4 regions of the Pantoea sp. S-LA4 genome follow, and region 2 is predicted to be linked to each of the others. Evidence: predicted binding sites of a transcription regulator. Region 2 holds the regulator's gene; each other region holds the start of a gene.
What was found. Region 2 encodes Fur, which represses iron uptake genes when iron is present. Its sites were predicted from a motif close to ATAATAATGAGAACNACTATCAA; they were not measured.
Positions count from the first base shown of each region.

Region 1: the regulator Fur is predicted to act here: its motif matches at 1,648-1,670, upstream of ACX3P5_RS21585 (TonB-dependent siderophore receptor).
Region 3: the regulator Fur is predicted to act here: its motif matches at 1,590-1,612, upstream of exbB (tol-pal system-associated acyl-CoA thioesterase).
Region 4: the regulator Fur is predicted to act here: its motif matches at 1,681-1,703, upstream of ACX3P5_RS15335 (TonB-dependent receptor domain-containing protein).

Region 1 covers NZ_JBTLRC010000004.1:201,799-204,997, forward strand. The annotation lists gene ACX3P5_RS21585 (TonB-dependent siderophore receptor) at 1-1,447, opposite strand, end outside; gene ACX3P5_RS21590 (MurR/RpiR family transcriptional regulator) at 1,916-2,806, shown strand; gene ACX3P5_RS21595 (autotransporter outer membrane beta-barrel domain-containing protein) at 3,012-3,199, shown strand, end outside.
Region 2 covers NZ_JBTLRC010000002.1:885,331-888,529, forward strand. The annotation lists gene glnS (glutamine--tRNA ligase) at 1-623, shown strand, start outside; gene ACX3P5_RS05015 (hypothetical protein) at 856-1,251, shown strand; gene fur (ferric iron uptake transcriptional regulator) at 1,323-1,766, opposite strand; gene fldA (flavodoxin FldA) at 2,119-2,649, opposite strand; gene ybfE (LexA regulated protein) at 2,782-3,057, opposite strand.
Region 3 covers NZ_JBTLRC010000002.1:3,158,584-3,161,782, forward strand. The annotation lists gene tcuC (tricarballylate/proton symporter TcuC) at 1-117, opposite strand, end outside; gene exbD (TonB system transport protein ExbD) at 354-776, opposite strand; gene exbB (tol-pal system-associated acyl-CoA thioesterase) at 783-1,505, opposite strand; gene ACX3P5_RS15640 (TRAP transporter substrate-binding protein) at 1,857-2,828, shown strand; gene ACX3P5_RS15645 (TRAP transporter small permease) at 2,878-3,199, shown strand, end outside.
Region 4 covers NZ_JBTLRC010000002.1:3,092,210-3,095,408, reverse strand. The annotation lists gene ACX3P5_RS15350 (siderophore-interacting protein) at 1-646, shown strand, start outside; gene ACX3P5_RS15345 (PadR family transcriptional regulator) at 724-1,260, shown strand; gene ACX3P5_RS15340 (Rdx family protein) at 1,295-1,591, opposite strand; gene ACX3P5_RS15335 (TonB-dependent receptor domain-containing protein) at 1,832-3,199, shown strand, end outside.

The sequences.
Region 1 (3,199 bases), on a different contig from region 2:
TGAGTTTGTAGATGATCCCGGCCTGCGGCAGAAACTTATTGCCCTCGTCGTTGAGCGTTTCAACCTGCGGATCGAAGCCTTTTGAGGCGCGCTGCTCATAATGCTGGTAGCGGCCGCCGACGACCACAATCCAGTCAGGTGACAACGTCACGCTATCTTTCGCGTAGATCGAACGACTATGAATGCGGTTCAGGTTGTTGGCGTTAGCGCTGTTTTCGGTGCTGCTGTCGGTCAGCGGTGACAGCTGATTATATTCGGGCTGGAAGAAGTTAAAACGGCTGGTCGCCTTACCCTGATACTGATGAGCGCGATAAGTCTGGTTCATCTCATAATCGGTACCCAGCACCAGCGCGTGCGACATCCCGGCGATCTCCGGGTTTCCCAGCAGATCCCAGCTCAGGTAGTGAGTCTTATGGTTGAAGCCACGATTGGCATCAGCGCGACGGGTCACCGCGCCGGTGGTGGTATTAACCGCCGTCACCCGCACTTCGTTATTGTCATAGCGACGCTGGTTCCAGCCCAGCGTAAAGCGGGTGCGCCACGCCTCGTTGAACTGCCATTCGTAGCTGGCGTTCAGGGTTTTATTGTGGCCCCAGGCGTGGTTAGCGGTGTCGTCAAGCCGATCCTTGTAGCCAATGGCGATCGGCTTGTTGTTGATAAACGCGGTGCCGCGATCGTAAGGGATGTCATAGCGGTAATCAGCATAACCGATCAGAAAACTCGCCTGTTCGCCATACCACTGCAAAGACGGGGCCAGCAGAGTATGTTGCTCGCTGCCAAAATTGCGCCAGTAATCCTGGTGCTGTTTTTCAGCGATCAGTCGAAAGGCGAAGCCGTTTCCCAACGGGCCGGTCACATCCAGCGTCCCCGCGCCGCCGCCTTCGCTGGCGTAACGGCCACTGATTTTGCTATGCCACTGATACTGCGGTTTCTTACTGACCACGTTAATCACGCCACCCGGATTCTGAATGCCGTACAGCAGCGAGGCTGAGCCTTTCAGCACCTCAACCCGCTCGGTGGTGGCGTCAACATTCAGCCCCTGACTGCTGCGGATGCCATCACGATAGATCGAACCATCCCCGTTGCTACCGAACCCGCGCCGGACAAAACCATCTTCGGTGCCGGCCAGCGTGTTGGCTTCAGACACGCCACTGACAAAGCGCATCGCCTCCGACAGCGAACTGACCTGATAATCCTCCAGCTGCTGCTGAGTGACGGTGCTGATCGATTGCGCTTCGTCCAGGCGCGCAGTAGGCATTTTGCTGCCAATGCTGCTCTGGTTATGGCTGTAACCCGTTTCCGGGTTGCCGTCGCCGGTCACGGTGATATCCGGCGAGTCGGCATCGCTGGCTGCCTGTGCCTGCATCATTAACAGCGCGCTACACGTGGCCATCGTCAGCGCCGACAGGCGAGTCGGATTTTTACTTTTATCTGAACGGTTATTCATTTCTACTTTTCGTGTCTGAAGCGAGAGAGGCTTAAGGTTCAACGCAGCCGCAGCTATCGCCGACCGTCCTGGCGGTATTCTGCAAAGTGCAGAGAGTAAACAGTGAGCAGACTGCCGCAGCGATGCGGCTCAGAAGGGCAACAGACCACGTTGACGACAATTCTTCTCATCTGTAATTGAGAATCATTCAACCATTGGTGATTGTAGTAGTAAACATAATTATATAAATATTCACTACATTGTTTGCGGCGTGATTTTTCAGGTTATCAGAGCGCTGCGATCAAATTTAATCATTGAATAATAAGCGTTAAAAATAAAAGTGCTGGTCTGTTTAACGATTAATCCCCCAGAATAAACAGGTGAATCAGCGTTAATTATTTTTGCTCACTACAGGCCTGAGGTTAGAATCAGCGCACTTTCCGTGCCGTCGGTTGCGACAGGCACGTCATAGCCAGCGCAGGTCCCTTAATGAAACAGGTCAGAACAGGTAAAAATCGGGTAGATGTCTTCGGCGAACGTCTGCGCTCGCGGGAAAAACAGCTGTCGCCTCGCTTGCTGGCGGTGGCTCGCTATATCGACCAACAGCGGGAAACGGTGCTGGAGAGTACCGCGATGGAGATTGCGCTGGCTAATCAGACCTCCGATGCAACGGTGATCCGCGCGGTTCAGGCGCTGGGCTTCAGTGGGCTGCGCGATCTGAAGCAGACGCTGCAGGCAGGGTTTGGGCCGTCGCTGACCTCCGAAGATAAGATGATCACCACCGTCAGTGAAGTGACCAGCGATGTAAACAGCGCGATCGACTTTGTGCTGGAGGGGCACCGGCGCGCCTGCGAGGTCATGTCACAACCGCAAAACCGTGTCGCGGTTGCCGATGCGGTAGCGCTGCTGAGTGAAGCGCGTCAGGTGGCGATTTTTGGTATCAACGCCTCCGGCATTCTGGCGGATTACAGCGTTCGCCTGTTGAATCGTATCGGACTTCCGGCATTTTCCCTCAATCGTGCCGGCATTGCGCTGGCGGAGCAGATGCTGGCGCTGCAGCGCGGTGATGTGCTGGTGATGATGGCGCAGCAATCAGCCCACCGGGAAGGGACGACGGTGGTCCGCGAGGCGAAACGGCTCGGCATCCCGATTATTCTGCTGACCCATGCGACCGACTCATTTTTTGCCCGCGAGGCGGAGGTGGTGATCGACGTGCCACGCGGCGGTGAAAAGGGCCGCATTCCGCTACATGGCACCATTATGGTCTGTCTGGAGATGCTGATCCTGTCGGTGGCCTCTACGCTACCGCAGCGCACCGTCAAAACCATGAAACGGTTACAGGATCTCTATCGCGGCCTGAAACCGGCCGGTAAAAAGTAGCGCCAGCCTTCAGGTTTACTACAGCACCGGCAAGCACAGCTCTTGCCGGTTACCGACGATACATAAATCAAATTTTCCCGCTTTGAGATCCCGATCGCGACTTTTCTGCAACCCTTCTCCGCTGCCGACTACGCTTACTTTGCTTCGGGGTGTTGAGCCCTGTTTTTCCTTTCTTTAATCCTTGTGACCTTGTGCGGAGCTGACGATGAAATCCTTTCACGCGCGACACCTGCTCGCCGGTGCGGCAATGACCAGTCTCGGTATGCTCTCTCCGTTGCCGGCAGCGGCCTGGAGCCAGCTCACCGTTTTTGGCGATAGCCTGAGCGACGGCGGTAACGTCGGCCGCTTCACCTACGATGCGGCTTCCCATCCTTTGTATGACGAGAGAGTAGC
Region 2 (3,199 bases):
CACTGAAAGTGGTGATTGAAAACCTGCCAGCGGGCCATCATGAAACCATCACCATGCCTAACCATCCTTCTAAACCGGAGATGGGAACGCGTGAGGTGCCGTTCAGCCGTGAGATCTGGATCGATCGGGCGGATTTCCGCGAAGAGGCTAACAAGCAATATAAGCGTCTGGTGCTGGGCAAAGAAGTTCGCCTGCGCAACGCTTATGTGATCCGTGCTGAGCGGGTGGCGAAAGATGATGCGGGCAACATCACCTGCATCTACTGCACCAGCGATGTGGATACCCTGAGCAAAGATCCTGCAGATGGCCGTAAGGTAAAAGGCGTGATCCACTGGGTATCAGCAGACCATGCGCAGCCCGCAGAGTTTCGTCTCTACGACCGCCTGTTCAGCGTGCCAAACCCGGCCGCGGCAGACGATTTCCTGTCGGTCATCAATCCGGATTCACTGACCATCAAACAGGGCTTTGTTGAGCCGGGCCTGCGCGATGTGGAAGCAACCACACCGTATCAGTTTGAGCGTGAAGGGTATTTCTGTGCCGACAGCGTCTATTCGAAGCCGTCACAGCTGGTGTTTAACCGTACCGTCGGTTTGCGAGACACCTGGACTAAAAGCGGCGAATAATCATTAACGCTGGCTGATAAAATGACAAAAGGGCGACTTATCGCCCTTTTTTATTGTCCTGATTTCTGCCATCGCCGAGGTTTGTGCTGCAAGCCGGGTTCCGTGGTTGTTACAAATTTGTGAGAGAAATCTGAGTTTAAAAAAATTAATCAATTACCAGATGTGAATTATCGGCGTTCAGGTAGGCTATGCGCACTCAGACAGAGCGCAGCGAGTGATATAAGGAAAAAAAATGACCGTTCTCGCCCAGGAAGCCAAACACAGTGTCGTCGTTTTACATCAGCTTATTGAACGTATTTTCAATCAGCCTGCCGGATCCGATGACAGTTTTGAACTGATGATGTCCTATTTCCACCCTGAATTTCGCATGGTAACGCCACGGGGAAATCAGCTAAACCTGAACGAAGTGGAAGAACTTTTCCGTCAGCTGCACGGCAAGCGGGAAGGCATGCGTATCGCCACCTGTGAGCACGTCATTATTTCACATCACGATCAGGAAGTGACGGTACAGTATCGGGAGATGCAGATGCTGAATGGCGATAATCAGAGCCGCATCGCGCTGGCGATTCTCGACTGCAGCACCTCGATTCCGCGCTGGCGTTACCTGCAGGAAACGCTGGTCGCCTGACGACCCGGCGTAGTAAGGACGAAAAAAAACCGGTCTGTGAACCGGTTTTTTTATATCAGGCAGGATCAGTGTTACTGATCGTGCAGCGTTTCATCTTCACGGCAGTCACCCAGCGCGCAGTGACCATAGAGATAAAGGCTGTGGTTCGTCAGCTTAATGCCGTGGCGGGTCGCGATTTCCCGCTGACGGGTTTCGATCGACTCATCGCTGAACTCGATCACTTTACCGCAGTCCAGGCAGATCAGGTGATCGTGGTGATGCTGCTGAGTCAGTTCAAACACCGACTTGCCGCCTTCGAAATTGTGACGGGTCACAATGCCGGCATCATCAAACTGGTTCAGCACACGATAAACGGTGGCCAGACCAATCTCTTCGCCGATATCGATCAGGCGTTTGTACAAATCTTCCGCGCTGACGTGATGGCACTCAGGTTCCTGAAGCACTTCCAGAATTTTCAGTCTGGGCAGCGTGACTTTCAGGCCAGCCTTCTTTAATGCGGTATTGTTGTCAGTCATGCGGATTTTGTCCTGTTACTAATATTCACTTTTGTGGCGCTTGGCCTTGAATGTCGATCTACACCCATTCTCATTTGCGTCTCATTATAGAACTGAAGCCGTGAAATGAAAACCGAGGGGAGTGCCTAAATCACCATGGGCTGTATGGGATACGTCACCGAGCCGGGGAGGATTTCTGCAGGAGTCTGTTAACATTTCGCTTAGCCCTATCTGCTGCCAGAGAAAATAAGCGGAAGATCGATGCGGGTATTCTACAGATTAAACGAAGAAAGTTAAAAAAATGTGGCTATTATTTCTATAGGAATTTCCATTGCCTCAATGTGAGCTGGCGCTCACATTGAGGCGGAGAGCATCAGGCTTCGAGGATCTCTTTGAGCTGCAGTTCATCAAAGATCTGCTTCACCCACTGCTCAACGCGCGCATTGGTCAGCTCAGGCTGGCGATCTTCATCAATGGCCAGGCCCAGGAAGTGCGTATCATCCGCCAGACCTTTTGAGGCCTCGAAGTGATAACCTTCGGTTGGCCAGTGACCGACGATCACGGCGCCATGCGGCTCAATGATGTCGCGGATGGTGCCCATCGCGTCACAAAAATACTCGGCATAATCTTCCTGATCGCCACAGCCAAACAGGGCAACCAGTTTGCCGTTGAAATCGATCTCTTCCAGCGTCGGGAAAAAGTCATCCCAGTCGCACTGCGCTTCACCGTAATACCAGGTCGGGATACCCAGCAGCAGGATGTCAAACGCTTCCAGATCTTCTTTAGTGCTTTTCGCGATGTCGTGGACTTCTGCAACGTCTTTACCCAGCTGTTTCTGGATCATTTTTGCAATGTTTTCGGTGTTACCGGTATCGCTGCCAAAGAAGATGCCTACGAGTGCCATGAGTAAAATAACCTCTTAAATCCTGATGATGAGATGTGTGCCGCAGCACAATTCAGCGAATAATAGCAGACGAGGCAAACCCGCGGAACGGTTAAAGCCTCGACATTTGCCTCTGCGTGCGTTTTGCCCGCATTAATCCAGTTTGAGTTGCGCCAGCAGCATTTGTTCAATCAATTCGCTACGGCTGAGATTACGCTGTTCTGCCAGCGTATTGAGCGCTTCGACGGCTTCACTGTTCATTTTCAGTTCGACACGGCGAAGCCCGCGTCCTTTGTCACGTTTCAGTTGATTGCGCTTATTGATGCGCAGCTGTTCATCACGCGAAAGCGGACTGGTTTTGGGTCGACCAGGGCGGCGCTCATCAGCAAACAGATCGAGCGTCGTGCGGTCAGTGTGTTCTTTTGCCATGGCTTAGTGAAACTGAATGGTGCGGGCGCCAGACGCTCGCCGCGCAGATTATAAATTATTGGCCGTTACCGCGGCAAAATGACCGGCGGCAAAATTTTAGCGCGCCATCATACTCCAGGCTAACTTCCGACGCCAATCCTAA
Region 3 (3,199 bases), 2.3 Mb from region 2:
GGCGTAGTAACCAAACACCATAAAGTCGTACATTTCGAGAAAGTTACCGCTGGTAACGTTGAAGATGGTGCGGGCAGCACTTTTCGGCGGCTTTTGTAAAGACGAGGTGTGACTCATAACGGCTTCCTGTAGTTTTTTAGCCGTTTTAGCCTGCCTGAGGCGGCAATAATGTGAGCAACCTCACCATTGCACTTTACAAAACTGTATGCAGAAGTAACAACTAATTAACAATCGAACTTCGCCAGCATAACCGACCAGTGGAAGCGCCGGTTCGCCTGATTTCATCCGGTCTGACGGGCTGCATAAAAAAAGGCGGCTGAATCAGCCGCCTTCTCTCTCTACCGGATAAACCGCTATTTCTTCACGGTTTCCATGCCCATCAGACCAATTTTCAGATAGCCCGCGCTACGCAGTTGATCCATCACGCTCATCAGCGTTTCGTAATCCACCGACTTGTCCGCCTGGAAGAAAATGGTGGTCTCTTTGTTGCCGCCGGTCTGTCCGGTCAGCACGCTGACCAGCGATTCCGGCGTCACCTGATCGTTACCGACATAAAGCTGCTTGTCAGCCTTGATCGACAGGTAAACCGGTTTTTCCGGTCGCGGCTGCGGCGCGCTGGTAGACGCTGGCAGATTCACGCGCACGTCGACAGTCGCCAGCGGTGCCGCCACCATGAAGATGATTAGCAGAACCAGCATCACGTCGATAAACGGCGTGACGTTGATCTCATGCATTTCACCATCGGTTTCCAGGTCGTCGTTTAATCGCATGGCCATAATCGCTTACCCTAAGCGCAGTTTCTGGGCCGCCGCAGGACGCGGAACGTCAGCGGCGACGTTTCCCAGATCGATATCACGGCTCTGTAACAGCAGCACCTGCGCCGCCACATCACCCAGTGAGGCTTTGTAATTGGCGATCATGCGGGCAAAGACGTTATAGATCACCACCGCCGGAATCGCAGCGACCAGGCCAATCGCCGTCGCCAGCAGCGCTTCCGCGATGCCAGGTGCAACAACCGCAAGGTTGGTGGTCTGGGTTTTAGCGATGCCGATAAAGCTGTTCATGATGCCCCACACGGTGCCGAACAGGCCGATAAAGGGCGCGACCGAACCAATGGTCGCCAGGAAGCCGTTGCCCCGGCCAGCGTGGCGGCTGAAGGCGGCAACGCGGCGCTCAAGACGGAAGCTGGTACGATCTTTAATGCCGTTGGTGTCTTCCACCCCGGCTGACAGCTCAAGCTCATTTTGTGCGTCGTTCAGCAACACGGCGCTATGGCTGTGGCCGGTGAACTGCTGAGCAATACGGGCGGCGTCATTCAGGTTACGCGCTTCGCCCAGCGCCTGCTGCTCGCGTTTCAGGCGACGTTTAGCGGCGCTCAGTTCGGCATATTTGCCGAAGAAGATCGCCCAGGTGACAACTGAAGCCAGTAACAGGCCAATCATCACTACCTTTACCACGATATCGGCATGTTGATACATGCCCCAAACGGAAAGGTCCGTTTGCATCAAATCACTGGCTACCACGCTGCTTCTCCAACTTCATCTACAGGGATGCGAAACAAGCGCAAATAATAGCAAAATAGCCGCGAATTGATAGTCGTTCTCATTAGTATTTACAAACTCTAACCTGCCCGGCAGGCCGATGACGGCAGTTTTATGACAGCCGATGGGGATGTTTCGAAAATGTGATGCTGCGTGAAAATTTATTAAAACAACGTTTCAAAATGTGATCGCATTCATTCAATCAGCATCGCCGCATTTCGCTGACGCCCGTTTTCACTATGCTGGCTCCACGCGGCCCCTTGCTACACACGCCGGATTCCTGAGCGCCGCCCTTCCTCTGCTGGAGACAACATAATGAGAATGACCAAAACACGCCTGGCATGTGCCCTGGCGGCAATGATGGTGAGCGCCGCCGCCTCGGCACAGGTGATTAAAGTGGCAGAAGTTCAGCCTGCTGGCTACCCCACAGTGGTGGCGCTGCAGCACATGGGTGACAAACTGAAACAGGCCACCGACGGCAGGCTGGAGATGAAACTCTATGCCGGTGGCGTGCTGGGCGATGAAGATCAGACTCTGCAACAGGTACAACTGGGCGCGATCGATATGATCCGCGTGTCGCTGGCGCCGGTCACCAGCATCGCGCCGGAAACCAGCGTGCTGACGCTGCCCTATGTTTTCCGCGACGTCGACCACATGCACAAGGTGCTGGATGGGGAGATCGGTAAAGAGATCGCCGATAAATTCGATAAAGATCCCAACGCCCGAATGGTGTTTCTCGGCTGGACCGACGCCGGTGAACGCAACATGATCACCAAAAAACCGCTGGCGAAGCCCGAAGATCTGAAAGGCATGAAGATCCGCGTACAGAACAGCGCCATTTCGCTGGCTACGCTGAAAGCGATGGGAGCCAATCCGGTGGCGATGGGCGTCAGCGAAGTGTTCAGCGCCATGCAGACCGGCGTGGTTGACGGAACCGAAAATAATCCACCGACTTTCGTCGCCCATAACTATATGCCGGTCGCGAAATATTACACCCTCACCGGACACTTTATTCAGCCGGAAATGATCCTGTTCTCGAAACGTGCCTGGGATCGTCTCAAGCCTGAGGATCAGGCGCTGCTGAAGAAACTGGGTAAAGAGGCGCAGGATGAAGAGCGCCAGCTCTGGGCAACCTATACCGAACAGTCGCTTGCGAAGATGAAAGCCGGCGGCGTCACCTTCCAGCAAACCGACCGTGACTATTTCGTTAAGGCGACCCAGCCGGTGCGCGATCAGTTTGGCGGTAAATATCAGGATCTGATGACCCGGATCGCTGACGTGAAATAACCCTTCCCGCGCCACACTGCCGTGTGGCGTGCTTAATCAGGTATCAATTATGGCTGCTTATACGCGTCTGATGGATGGGCTCTATCTGCTGTGCATGCTGGTTGCCGCCGTGGCATTGATGATCATGGTGACGGTGATCCCGATCGGGATTTTTGCCCGCTACGTGATGAACGGCGCGCTCTCGTGGCCGGAACCGGTTGCCATCATCTGCATGATTATTTTTACCTTTATTGGCGCGCCGGTCGGCTTACGCGCCGGAACACACATCTGCGTCTCCATGATGACCGATCGCCTGTCACCCGCTCTGCAACGTCTGCTGCTGCGGGTCTGCGATCTGCTGATGATCATTACCTGTCTGGTGATCTTTCAGG
Region 4 (3,199 bases), 2.2 Mb from region 2:
CTTCAATTCACCAGGCTTTGACGATCACATTAAAGTCTTCTTTCCCACCAGCGCGGGTGAGATGCCGGCACTGCCGCAGATCACCGAGGATGGCATTGTCTGGCCGGACGGCTTGCGCCCGGCGGCCCGTGATTACACGCCGCTGGCCTTTGACGGCGTCTCGTCGCTGACGCTCGATTTCTATATTCATCAGAGTGGCGTTGCCAGCGACTGGGCGACACAGGCGAAAATCGGCGACAGCCTGATCGTCGGCGGTCCGCGCGGCTCACTGATCGTACCGACCGACTACGCTTTCCAGCTCTATGTCTGTGACGAAACCGGTCTGCCGGCCTTTGCGCGCCGTAAACAGGATGCCCGCGCCCAACAGCTGCATCTGTTTGCCTATGCAGATGAGACCACCGGGCGGGATTACTTAACCGATACGGCTGGCGTTACTCTCAACTGGCTCGGCAGCGGTCAGATGCAACGGGCGCAGCTCAGCCAGCTGACGGCGAAGCTGGATCAACTGGCGATACCGTCGGAAGATTACTTCATCTGGCTGACCGGCGAAGGCGAGTTTGTTAAGGCGCTAAGCGACTATTTCACCACCCAGCGCGGCGTGAACAGCGACTACGTCCGGGCCGTGGCCTACTGGCACCAGAAGTAAAGCCGGCGGCCGCCCGTGTTGAATTTTGCCAGGCGGCGGTCTACCATCAACCTCCATTTCTTCTCCCTGAGCAGGTTATGAAAGACCATTCAGCAGCGCCATCTGATGATCATCCCGCGCGCGCTGGCGGCTGTGGCAGCCGTCGTAAGCGTCGGGAAAAAATGCTGGAGGCGAGTGATATTCGTCTGCTGATGCTCCATTTCCTGGCGCAGAATGCCGCGCACGGCTATGAACTGATCAAGTCGGTGGAGGAGTTGTCGAAAGGGGAGTATTCGCCCAGTCCGGGCATTATCTATCCCAATCTGACGCTGCTGGAAGAGATGGAGGCGATTCAGGTGGTCGACGCGCAGGCCACACGCAAAGCGTACCGGCTGACTGCGGCGGGTGAGGCGCTGCTGGCGTCCAGCGGCGATCGGGTCGCCAGCCTGATCGCCCGCTTATCGTCACTGGCGATTCTGGTTAATAACCGCAGCATTCCGGCGGTTGAGCAGGCGATCCATACACTGAAAATGGCGCTCAACACCCGTCTGGCACAGCAGGATATCTCCGAGGCCGCGTTGCAGACGCTGATTGCGGCGCTGCACGACGCGGCAGAAAAAATCACCCACAGCTGACCCTTCTCCCTGATGCGGGTTGCCAGCCGGCGACTCAGCTCACTTCAGGCTTGTGCTTATCAATGTGACCCAGCGTGCGGTCCGGGAAACAGATGTCGCGCACCCGTTGTTTTAGCGTTGTGGCATCTGGAAAACCTCCATCCCGTTTACGCTCCCACAGCAGATGCCCGTCGAGCGTAATCTCAAAAATACCCCCGGTTCCCGGCCTGAGCGTCACTTCCGCCAGATCCTCAGCGAAGGTGTGCAGGAGTTCCTGTGCCATCCACGCCGATCGCATCAGCCAGTTGCACTGCATACAGTAGTGGATAACGACCACAGGTTTTTGCGCCATAACTCTTTTCCTTTAACGTGTTGATAAATTACCGGTTAATTGTAGTTAACAAATTGTGCTGCGCAAGAGTGATCTTAATGTAAATGGGATTGATAATGATTCTTAATTGCATTAAATTCCGGGCGATAAGAAATACTCAGAAACAACTCCTGCTATTTTGCGGCTTTTGTGCGAAGCCGGTTTGATGATGCCAGCAAGTAAGTGAGCGAATACTAACAATTAACCAGGTAATTCGCGCCCATGTCACCACTTTTTCAGGGATTGACGCAACAGCGTCTGTTTAAACTGGCGTACCTCGCCTCTGCCATCCAACCCCTCTGCAGTTATGCCGCAGGCAGTGACGCTGCTCCGCTGGCGCTTTCCGACAAAACACAAAGTCAGGCCGATGCGGTGATGACGGTTACGGCACCACCGCTGAAGCAACAGGCTGGCAGCAAAACCAGCCTGTCGGCAGCGGATCTGCTACAGCGTGGTGCCACCGATTTTGGCTCTGTTATGCGTTATGAACCGCTGATCAGCGCCACCGGCAGTCAGGGCGGATCGTCCGCAGGCAAGAGCGGTTTTGATCGGGCGGGCTATACCGGCTACAACATTCGCGGGCTGGAAAGTAACCGCGTCGGGCTGGACGTTGATGGTATTCCGCTGCCGCAGGCAACCGGCCGCAGCTATGTGGGGCGAGCCGGGCTGGACAGTTTTGGCATTGGCCGTGACTACATCGACCCTTATCTGTTTGGCCGCATCGACATTGAAAAGGGCGCGACGGCGGTTGATCAACCCAACACCTCGCTCGGCGGCAATGTCTCCTTCCGTAATAAGTCTCCCGACGACTACCTGCATCCCGGAAAAGCGACCGCGTTCAGCTATCAGAGCGACTATGACTCATCCAATCGCAGCTGGCATAACGGCGTCACCGCCGCCGCCGGTGACGATGAACTGCGCGGCATCTTTGTTTACAGCCGCCGCGACGGCCAGCAAACCCGTAACAACAGCGACACGCTGGAGGCGTATCCCGCGAACTGGCACTCCGATGCCTTTATGACCTCCGGGGTCTGGCAACCCAACGATTTGCACCGGTTCAGCGCGACCGCCGACTACTACCATAAAACCAATCACAGCCGTTACGACAGCTGGGATACCGCCGGTAACACCATCTGGGGCAGCGCGCAGCAGCAGAGCGATACCCGCCGCTGGGGCATCAGCCTGGCGGATGAATATACGCCCTACAACGAGATTATCGACAGCCTGACAACCCGGATTTACTGGCAGCAGACCGAAGCGCACGACAATACGCTGATGCCGTCGAGCGCAACCGCCTGGCAAAACGTCTATTCCGATTACAACAGCGACAGCTACGGTTTTGACGCACAGGCAACCAAACGTCTCGGGCGACATGAGCTGAGCGGCGGAGTGAATGCGCGTCGGGTAGAGACCGAGCGGCCTTTCCGTCAGACGCCGGCGCCGGGCGTCACCGGTGTCATCATGCAGCCACAGGCCAATAGCCGCAGCTACACCCTTGGCGGCTATCTGCAGGACAAAATTAATTTTGATGCTGACGGACATAACGCGGCAGTGATCCCTGGCGTTCGGGTGGCGTACCAGAACACCAAA